Regions from separate parts of the Janthinobacterium aestuarii genome, predicted to be linked through region 2. Evidence: predicted binding sites of a transcription regulator. Region 2 holds the regulator's gene; each other region holds the start of a gene.
What was found. The regulator sigma-54, encoded in region 2, starts transcription at its own class of promoters, with help from an activator protein. The targets are predictions, from matches to a motif close to TGGCANGNAANCTGCTTT.
Positions count from the first base shown of each region.

Region 1: a site for sigma-54 is predicted at 1,534-1,551, ahead of OPV09_RS15375 (circularly permuted type 2 ATP-grasp protein). Genes of this name have one in related genera too.
Region 3: a site for sigma-54 is predicted at 1,583-1,600, ahead of urtA (urea ABC transporter substrate-binding protein). Genes of this name have one in related genera too.

Region 1 covers NZ_CP142523.1:3,474,026-3,477,301, forward strand. The annotation lists gene OPV09_RS15370 (alpha-E domain-containing protein) at 1-50, opposite strand, end outside; gene OPV09_RS15375 (circularly permuted type 2 ATP-grasp protein) at 44-1,498, opposite strand; gene OPV09_RS15380 (HAMP domain-containing sensor histidine kinase) at 1,672-2,799, opposite strand; gene OPV09_RS15385 (hypothetical protein) at 2,884-3,276, opposite strand, start outside.
Region 2 covers NZ_CP142523.1:866,639-869,914, forward strand. The annotation lists gene lptA (lipopolysaccharide transport periplasmic protein LptA) at 1-283, shown strand, start outside; gene lptB (LPS export ABC transporter ATP-binding protein) at 283-1,038, shown strand; gene OPV09_RS03890 (RNA polymerase factor sigma-54) at 1,043-2,521, shown strand; gene hpf (ribosome hibernation-promoting factor, HPF/YfiA family) at 2,591-2,953, shown strand; gene OPV09_RS03900 (enoyl-CoA hydratase/isomerase family protein) at 3,087-3,276, shown strand, end outside.
Region 3 covers NZ_CP142523.1:4,455,772-4,459,047, forward strand. The annotation lists gene urtB (urea ABC transporter permease subunit UrtB) at 1-189, opposite strand, end outside; gene urtA (urea ABC transporter substrate-binding protein) at 277-1,530, opposite strand; gene OPV09_RS19995 (DUF4349 domain-containing protein) at 1,729-2,517, opposite strand; gene OPV09_RS20000 (transglutaminase family protein) at 2,539-3,144, opposite strand.

The DNA of each region.
Region 1 (3,276 bases), 2.6 Mb from region 2:
TCCGTGTAGCGGGCCATCCAGAACAAATGATCTGCGGTGCGGCTCAGCATGTTTTCTCTCCTGCAAAAGCGGAAGTGGCTTCCAGTACCCAGGTATCCTTGGTGCCGCCCCCTTGCGAGGAGTTGACCACGAGCGAGCCTTCGCCGAGCGCCACGCGGGTCAGGCCGCCGGGCACCATGGAAATCGTCTTGCCGGACAGCACGAACGGGCGCAAATCGATGTGGCGCGGCGCGATGCCGGCCTCGACATACGTGGGGCAGGCGGACAGGGCCAGGGTCGGCTGGGCGATGTAGCCGCCCGGATTGGCCAGCAGGCGCTGGCGGAAATCCTCGATCTGGGCCAGGCTGGACGCCGGCCCCACCAGCATGCCGTAGCCGCCCGCGCCATGCACTTCCTTGACGACAAGTTGCGCCAGGTTCGCCAGCACGTAGGACAAATCGGCGCTCTTGCGGCATTGGTACGTGGGCACGTTGTTGAGTATGGGTTCCTGCGACAGGTAAAACTTGATCATGTCGGGCACGAACGGGTAGATCGACTTGTCGTCGGCCACGCCCGTGCCGATCGCGTTGGCCAGGGTCACCCGGCCGGCGCGGTAGACGGACAGCAGGCCCGGCACGCCCAGCGACGAGTCCGAGCGGAAAGCCAGCGGGTCGAGGAAATCGTCGTCCACGCGGCGGTAGATCACGTCGACTCGCTTGGGGCCGCGCGTCGTGCGCATGTACACCGAGTTGTCGTTGACGAACAGATCCTTGCCTTCCACCAGTTCCACGCCCATCTGCTGGGCCAGGAATGCATGTTCGAAATAGGCGGAGTTGTACATGCCCGGCGTCATGACGACGACCGTGGGGTCATCGACGCCCATCGGCGCGACCGAGCGCAAGTTGTCGAGCAGCATGTCGGGGTAATGGTCGACGGGGGCGATGCGGTTGCGGGCGAACAGTTCCGGGAACAGCCGCATCATCATCTTGCGGTCTTCCAGCATGTAGGACACGCCGGAGGGCACGCGCAGGTTGTCTTCCAGCACATAGAATTCGCCCTGTCCGGCCCGCACGATGTCGACGCCGGCGATGTGGGCGTAAATGTCGGAGGCGACGGAAATACCCTGCATTTCCGGGCGGTACTGGGCATTCTTGTAGATTTGCTCGGCAGGAATGATGCCCGCCTTGATGATGTTTTGCTCATGATAAATATCATGGATGAACATGTTCAAGGCTTGCACGCGCTGCACCAGGCCCGTCTGCATCTGTGCCCATTCGGCGGCGGGAATGATGCGCGGGATGGTGTCGAACGGAATCAGGCGTTCCGTGCCGGCATCGTCGCCGTAGACGGCGAACGTGATGCCGACCCGGCGGAACGTCAGGTCGGCTTCGGCCCGCTTGCGGGCGATGGTCTCGGGGGATTGCTGCTCCAGCCAGTTGCTGAATTCACGATAGTGTTCACGTACCTTGCTGTCCGTACCCACTTCATTTGCAGTCATTTCATTGAAAAAATTTGCCATGTTGTGATTTCCCTTGAGCCGTGTCTGACTATAGCTCAGCAGAAATCGTGCCAGTGCCGCGCACCCGAAAGTATGTAAAAAATGACCATTTTTGTGGCGTAAAACCGTCATCCGCACCGTATTGGTGCGTTACTGCGCGGAAAATGCCGGTGTTGGGGCAGTTGGCGGCGAGCTCAAGCGTCCGGCGTGACGAAGGGCCGGCAGTCGATGGGCAGGTCGATGGTAAACGTGGTGCCTGTTTCCGGCGCACTGTCGACCAGCGCGCTGCCGCCGTGGCTTTCCGCCACGTTTTGCACGAAGGGCAGGCCGATGCCCCAGCCGGGCGCGCTGCCCTGATGTTCGCGGCGCAGGTATTCGAAGATACGCTCGGTCTGCTCCGGGGCGATGGTGCTGCCCGTGTTGTGCACGGTGAGTATCATGCGTTCGCGCAGGGTGTTGATGTGGATTTTGATGGGGCCGTCATCGCCATACTTGAGGGCGTTGCCGACCAGGTTTTCCAGGGCGCGGCGCAGCGAATTTTCGCACCACCAGCCGGTGACGGACGCACCCGTGACCTGGCACTTGCCCGGATGGCCCGTATTCACGCTGTCGGCCACCTGCTGCGCCAGCGGCAGGATATCGAAGCGATGCAAGACCAGCGGCAGCTTTTGCCCCCGGTGGTAGCTGAGCGTATCGAGCAATTCCTGGATCATGTCGTCGAGGCGCTTGCCGTGTTCGATGATTTTCGACGCCAGGGCCGGCACGTCGAACTGCTGCGCGCGCCGCTGCAGCAGCTGGGCGCTGTTGAGCATGACGGAGAGGGGATTGCGCATGTCGTGCGACAGGCCGGCCGCGATGCGCCGCTGGAAGCTTTCATGCATGGCAGTAAATTCCAGGATGGCTTCGCGGATGCCCGTATCGATCGAGGCATTGATCACCTTCCAGTCGCGGCGCCGCAGCGGCACGCCCGCGTCGAGGGCCGCATCGGCGAAACAGTCGCGGAAGATCTGGTATTCCTGGATCACCTGTTCCGGGCCATAGCTGGTCATGCGCGCCCGTTCGTTGCCGTGCACGGCCGGGGCATTGGTATTGCTGGTGGCATTGTCGCGCGGATAGCCTGGCGTCAGCGCTTCGGCCAGGTTGTCGAAGAAGGCGGGCAAGGTATTGATCAAGATGGGTGTCAGCAAGGCATCGGCACCGCGCACCTTGGCGCGCACCTCGTGTTCCCATTGCGTCAGCACGGCATCGCGCATGCTGAAGATGCGCCGCGTACGCGCGGGCATGTCCAGCACGTGCATTTTCTGGTCAGAGGCATAGGTCATCGCAGCTCTCCATCGACAGCTCGGCATCCACGCGGTGCAACGGCGGGAGCTAAAGTATCCTCCAAATCGGCGTGCAGGTGGTGTTCAATTCGGCGCGTCGGCGCCGGTCATGACGGCGCTCAAATGACCGAGGGTTGTATCCCATTGCTCCAGCGAAAAGTTCTGCGGATCGTCATGGCCATTCGCATAGCCCGTATCGAGCACGGCGTGGAAGGCGGGGATCAGCCACGTGCCCTTGCGCACGCTGGCGGCGATGTACAGCAGGGCCAGGCGCTCGTATTGCGCAGGCGTAAAACCGGGATCGGGCGCCAGCCCGTCGTTGCCTTTGCCGCCGCCGGGCACGGAGTTGCGCGGCTGCACCAATTCCACGTGCAGGAACAGGCCCGTCAGCGACGGCTTGTCTTTTTCCAGCTTGCTCGCGTAGCTGGCCGTGCCGAAGTCGCGCACGGCCAGGGAGCCGCCCAGGCGGTTCACGTA
Region 2 (3,276 bases):
GGTCGAAGGCGAAGCGGAGCGCGTGGAATACGACAACAAGACGGAAGTGGTGAAACTGTTTTCCAAGGCCAAGCTGACGCGCCTGGAAGGCACGAAAGTGACGGACGTGGCCAATGGCGCCTTCATCTCGTATGACAGCCGCAAGGAAGTATTCAAGATGGAAAATTCCGACAGCGGCACCAGCACTTCCGATGGCGGCAGCGTGCGCATGGTGATCCAGCCGAAGACTAAGGCGCCTGAAGCGGAGAAAGCGCCGGCAACGCCTGCGCCAGGAAAGAAATAATGGACAATACTCGTTGCGGCAGCACCCTGATCGTTCGCGGTCTGCAAAAAACCTATGGCAAGCGGCAAGTCGTGCATGATGTCTCGCTGCAAGTCGAATGCGGCGAAGTGGTGGGTTTGCTGGGCCCGAACGGCGCCGGCAAGACCACCTCGTTCTACATGATCGTCGGCCTGGTGCCGTCGGACGGCGGCAGCATCGATATCAGCGGCGTGGACATTTCCAGCCTGCCGATCCACCGCCGCGCGCAGATGGGCTTGTCCTATCTGCCGCAGGAAGCGTCCGTCTTCCGCAAGCTGACGGTGGAAGACAATATCCGCGCCGTGCTGGAAATCCAGACCGTCGAAGGCCGTCCTTTGAAGAAGGCCGAGATCGAGGAGCGCCTGGATAAGCTGCTGGCCGATTTGCAGATTGAAAAGCTGCGCGAGAACCAGGCCTTGTCCCTGTCGGGCGGCGAGCGCCGCCGCGTGGAAATCGCCCGCGCGCTGGCCACCGATCCCCGTTTCGTGCTGCTCGACGAGCCGTTCGCCGGCGTCGATCCGATCGCCGTGATCGAGATCCAGCGCATCGTGCGCTTCTTGAAGGAGCGCAATATCGGCGTGCTGATCACCGATCATAATGTGCGCGAGACGCTGGGTATTTGCGACCGTGCCTACATCATCAACCAGGGCTCGGTACTGGCGTCGGGACGCCCCGACGACATCATCGCGAACGAGTCGGTACGCCGGGTCTATCTGGGCGAACACTTCCGCATGTAAGCCAATGAAACAATCATTGCAGCTGCGCACTTCGCAGCACCTGGCACTGACGCCGCAGTTGCAGCAATCGATACGCCTGTTGCAATTGTCTACGCTGGAATTGCACCAGGAACTCGAGCAACTGCTGACGGACAATCCCCTGCTCGAGCGCCTCGACGATCCGCTCGACCGTTCGCTGCGCCTGCTGTCCGACGGGGCCTTGAGCTCCACGGCCGCGCCGGCCGAAGCGCCGCCCCAGCCGCCAGGCCAGGAGGCACCCGCGGCGCCGGCCGAAGCGGAAACCTTTGACGGCGAGGCGGGCGAAGGCCCGGCCGCGGCGGATGGCGGCGACAGCGACTGGAGCGAGGCGAGCCGGGGCAAGGCGCCCGACGACGAAGATTCCCGCCCGCAACTCGAGGCCCATCACTGCACCCTGCGCGAACACCTGATGGAGCAGATGCGCGTGACGGTGCTTGAGTTGCGCGACCGTGCGCTGGTCGAGCTGATCATCGACGCGCTCGACGACAATGGCTACCTGGAAGAGTCGCTCGACGACATCCTGGCGCGCCTGCCGGAAGAGCTGGAAATCGACGCCGACGAGATGCGCACGGCCTTGTCGCTGCTGCAAAGTTTCGATCCACCCGGCGTGGGCGCGCGCAATGCATCCGAATGCCTGGCGCTGCAGATCAAGCGCTTGCCGCACATCGCCATGGTGACGCGGCGCATGGCGCTCGTCATCGTGGAAAAGCACCTGGCCTGGTTTGCCCAGCGCGATTTCAACAAGCTGAAAAAAGCCCTCGATTGCGACGATGAAGACTTGCGCGAAGCACAGACGGTGATTCGCCAGTGCAATCCGCATCCGGGCGCCGTATTCGCCTCGGACGTGTCCGATTACGTGGTGCCCGACGTCGTCGTCAAGCGCGCGCGCAATGGCTGGCAAGTGACCCTGAACAACGACGTCATGCCGCGCCTGCGCGTCAACGCCATGTACGCCAACCTGCTCAAGCAGGGCAAGGGCGAGGGCGCCATGGGCGCACAGTTGCAGGAAGCCAAGTGGCTGATCAAGAATATGCGCCAGCGTTTCGACACGATCCTGCGCGTGGCACAGGCAATAGTAGAAAGACAAAAGAACTTTTTCTCGCACGGGGCCGTTGCCATGCGCCCCCTTGTGCTCCGTGAAATAGCTGATACACTGGGTTTACACGAGAGTACTATCTCGCGGGTAACAACTCAAAAGTACATGCTGACCCCGCACGGCATGTTCGAGTTGAAATATTTCTTTGGTAGCCACGTCGCCACCGAAGCGGGGGGCGAAGCGTCATCGACGGCGATACGGGCATTGATCGTGCAACTGACAGGAGCAGAAGACCCTAAAAATCCTTTATCCGACAGTAAGATTGCGGACATGCTGGGGGAACAAGGCATGGTGATTGCGCGACGTACTGTTGCCAAATACCGGGAAGCGTTGAAAATTCCGCCAGTGAGCCTGCGTAAGTGTTTGTAAGTTTTTTTCGGTTCCTCTGCGGGCCGGATAGGATGGACCGCACGAACCCGATCATCTTTAGGAGTGTGTATGAATCTCACCATCAGCGGACATCATCTCGAAGTGACACCAGCCATCCGTGAATACGTACAAACGAAGCTGGAACGCGTGAAACGTCATTTCGATCAAGTTATCGATATCGCCGTGATTCTGACCGTGGATAACCTCAAAGAGAAAGAAAAACGTCAAAAGGCCGAAGTCAACCTGCGTTTAAGTGGCAAAACCGTCTACGTGGAAAGCCTGGCACAAGACCTGTATGCCGCGATCGATGCCCTGATCGACAAGCTCGATAGGCAAGTGATGAAATACAAAACCAAAGTGCAAGGGCACGGTAAAGAGGCGATCAAGCATCTGCCAGACAACTCCGAGGAAGACGCCGTCGTCGCCGTTTAAGGCCACCCGCTTCCAGCAGTTGTGATCAACTAAGGGCGCACATTGCGCCCTTTTTTGCGCCTGGACCTTTTGAACGCAATGTTCCCCGCGCAGGCGCTAGAATGTTTGTACTTTTACTTTTTTCACGCCTGCCATGAGCGACTTCGTCCAGACCTCCATCCGCAACCGCACGGGCCATATCGTGCTCGACCGTCCGAAAGCCTTGAATTCCCTGTCGCTGGAGATGGTGCGCGCCCTGAGCGCTGCCCTGCTGGCCTGGCGCGACGATCCGCAGGTGGACGCCGTCGTGATCCGCTCGAGCAGCGAAAAAGCCCTGTGTGCCG
Region 3 (3,276 bases), 2.7 Mb from region 2:
GTCGTCCTGCAAGGCTTGCAGCACACGGGCGGCCTCGGGTGTGGCCAGGGCGGCGATCTGGGCGACGGCAGCGACTCTGGCGTCGGGGTCGTCGCCGGATAGCGGTTTGAGCAGGTCGGGGGGAATGGCGGCCTGCGCAGACAGCGGCAACAGGCAAAGTAATAACAAAATACGACGTAGCAGACGCATGCGGAAAGACCTCTCATCGTTACTTCAGCCCAAGCGAAATCTGGGGTCAGACCCGTCGGGTCTGACCCCGGCCTTTCTGCTGCTAACTCATAACTTCTGCTTACCCTCATTCCCCTTGATAAACGGGCTCCAAGGCTGGGCGCGGATCGGTTCCTTGGTTTTCCACACGACATTGAATTGCCCATCGGCCTTGATCTCGCCGATCATCACGGGCTTGTGCAGGTGGTGGTTCGTGGCATCCATGGTCAGGGTGAAGCCCGATGGCGCCTTGACGCTTTGGCCGGCCATGGCGGCGATCACCTTGTCCGTGTCCGTCGACTTGGCTTTTTCCACGGCTTGCGCCCACATGTGGATGCCGACATAGGTCGCTTCCATCGGGTCGTTCGTCACGACCGAACCCGCGTTCGGCAGTTTTTGTGCCACAGCGTAAGCCTTCCACTGCTTGATGAAGGCCGTATTCACGGGGTTCTTGACGGATTCAAAATAATTCCACGCCGCCAAGTGACCGAGCAAGGGCTTGGTATCGATGCCGCGCAGCTCTTCCTCGCCCACGGAAAACGCGACGACGGGCACGTCCGTGGCTTTCAAGCCCGCATTGCCCAGCTCCTTGTAGAACGGCACGTTCGAATCGCCATTGATGGTGGATATAACGGCTGTCTTGCCGCCCGTGGAAAACTTCTTGATGTTGGCGACGATGGTTTGATAGTCGGCGTGGCCGAACGGCGTGTAGACCTCGCTGATATCGCTATCTTTGACGCCCTTGCTTTTCAGGAAGGCACGCAGGATCTTGTTGGTGGTGCGCGGATACACGTAATCCGTGCCCAGCAGCACGAAGCGCTTGGCGCCGCCGCCATCCTTGCTCATCAGGTATTCGACGGCGGGGATCGCCTGCTGGTTCGGCGCGGCGCCCGTGTAAAACACATTCTTTTCCAGTTCCTCGCCCTCGTATTGCACCGGGTAAAACAGCAGGCTGTTGAGTTCCTTGAACACGGGTAAAACCGACTTGCGCGACACGGACGTCCAGCAGCCAAACACGACGGCGACCTTGTCCTGCGCCACCAGCTGGCGCGCTTTTTCCGCGAACAAAGGCCAGTTCGACGCCGGGTCGACGACGACGGCTTCCAGCTTCTTGCCCAACACGCCACCTTTGGCATTGATCTCGGCGATCGTCATCAAGGCTACGTCTTTCAGCGACGTTTCGGAAATGGCCATGGTGCCCGACAGCGAGTGCAAAATGCCTACCTTGATCGTATCGGCGGCCAGGGCTGCCTGCATGTAAGTGGAGGTGGCAAGGGCCAGTGCGCCGGCGGCGGCCGCTTTCAGGATGATGCGTCGTGACATGGGGACTCCTGTGATGGGTTCGTGGGGGTCGAGCTGGGCATACGATGTTGTTAAAGCAGAATGCATGCCAGCGCCAGCAGGTGTCCGCCATGGTGCACGCGGCTCCCGCCGCACGAAAAAAAACCTGGCTGCACAAGGACTGTGCAGCCAGGTTTCAAATTGCCGTAAAACGGTGCGCCGGACGCAACAATCCCGGCATCAATCCTTGCGCGGTACGCCTCTCAAGCGGCGCCAACCCTTGCGTCCCAGCGGGAACAGCAGCACGAAAGCGATCAGCCACGGCAGGATGTAGGCCATGGCCGTGATGGCGTTGGCCACGCCTTCCGACAGGTTGTCCGTGAAATTGCCCAGCGAGCGCTTGACGGGCGTCCAGAACGATTGCTTGCCTTCCGCGCTGATGGCCACGTTCAGCAAGTCCGTATCGATGCGCTGCATCAACAGCGCGTCGGCCGCCGTCGCCTGCTCCAGCTCCACTTGCACAGTGGCCAGTTCCTTGGTCACCTTGATGAGGGCATCGACATTTGCGCCCGAGCGCTTTTCCAGGTCTTGCAATTGCGCCTGGTATTGCTTGAGCATCTCCAGGCGTTTCTTGCTGTCGAGCACGGGACGGCCCAGGTCTTCCACCTTGGTGCCCTGGCTGGTGACGTCGCCTTCGGCCGCGACCAGCGCGACAAGCTTCTTGATGCCGGCCGGCTTGGCGCGCATGCTGATGCGCGCATGCACATAGCGCCCACTGTCGAGGCTGGAATCGAGCAACAGGCAGCCGTTTTCCGTATCGGCCTTGCAGGCGGCAAGCACTTTTTCATACAGGGGCCGCACTTGCGCCTCGTGCGTATCGACGCTGACATTATGTTCATAGGCAAGAAACTCGCTGCCCTTTTCCTTGCCATCGAGACGCGCGGCGCTCGACTGCCCGCCGCTCTCGCCCTTGCCGCCGCAACCGGCCAGCAACATCAGGCCGATCAGGCCTACATACACTTTTTTCATGATTTCTTTCCTGGATTATTTTTACAGCGGCAGCAATGTGATATCGGGCAGGTGCGCCGCCACGTCGTGCACGGTGGCGTATTGCGTCAGCGACGCCACCACCTGCGGCAGCGGTTCCGCCCAGATTTCCGGCAAGTCGCGCTCCTCTGGCGCCAGCACGGGAAAGGCCAGCTGCTCGCGTGGCGGCACAAAGGCGGCATCGACGCCGGGTTTGTTGCCGCGCGCATCGATGCGGTACCAGCCAAACTCCTGCAGATACACGGCATTCAAGCCATGCAGGCAAAACGGCGGCCCCACTTGGCCGACAGCCAGGCGCTGGTAGCACAGGCCGGCAGGAATGCCGTTGGCGCGCAGCAGCGCGGCCAGCAGATGGCTCTTCGCATAACAGTATCCCGTTCCATGCTGCAAGACGTCGGAAGCGCGGCAAGTGACGGGATTACGCTGGTAATCCCAGCTGTGGGCCACCTCGTCGCGCACGAAGGCAAAGCAGCGGGCCGCGATGGCCGCGTCGCCCACGGCACCGGCCGCCAGTGCGGCCGCCTTGGCGCGCACGGCCGGATGGTCGCTGTCGATGTAGGTGCTGCTGGCTAGATATATGGAAAAGTCGGGGGAAAAGTCGGTAGACATGGCATAAAGGCAATGCGAAAAGATAATGCGCGATTTTAGTCGAAGCTTCGCAACATTCACCGTTTCTTTGCGCAGGAACAAAGAAAATCCACGCGTCAGGCTCGCCGTTCCGGGGGCGGCGACTTTGGCGGC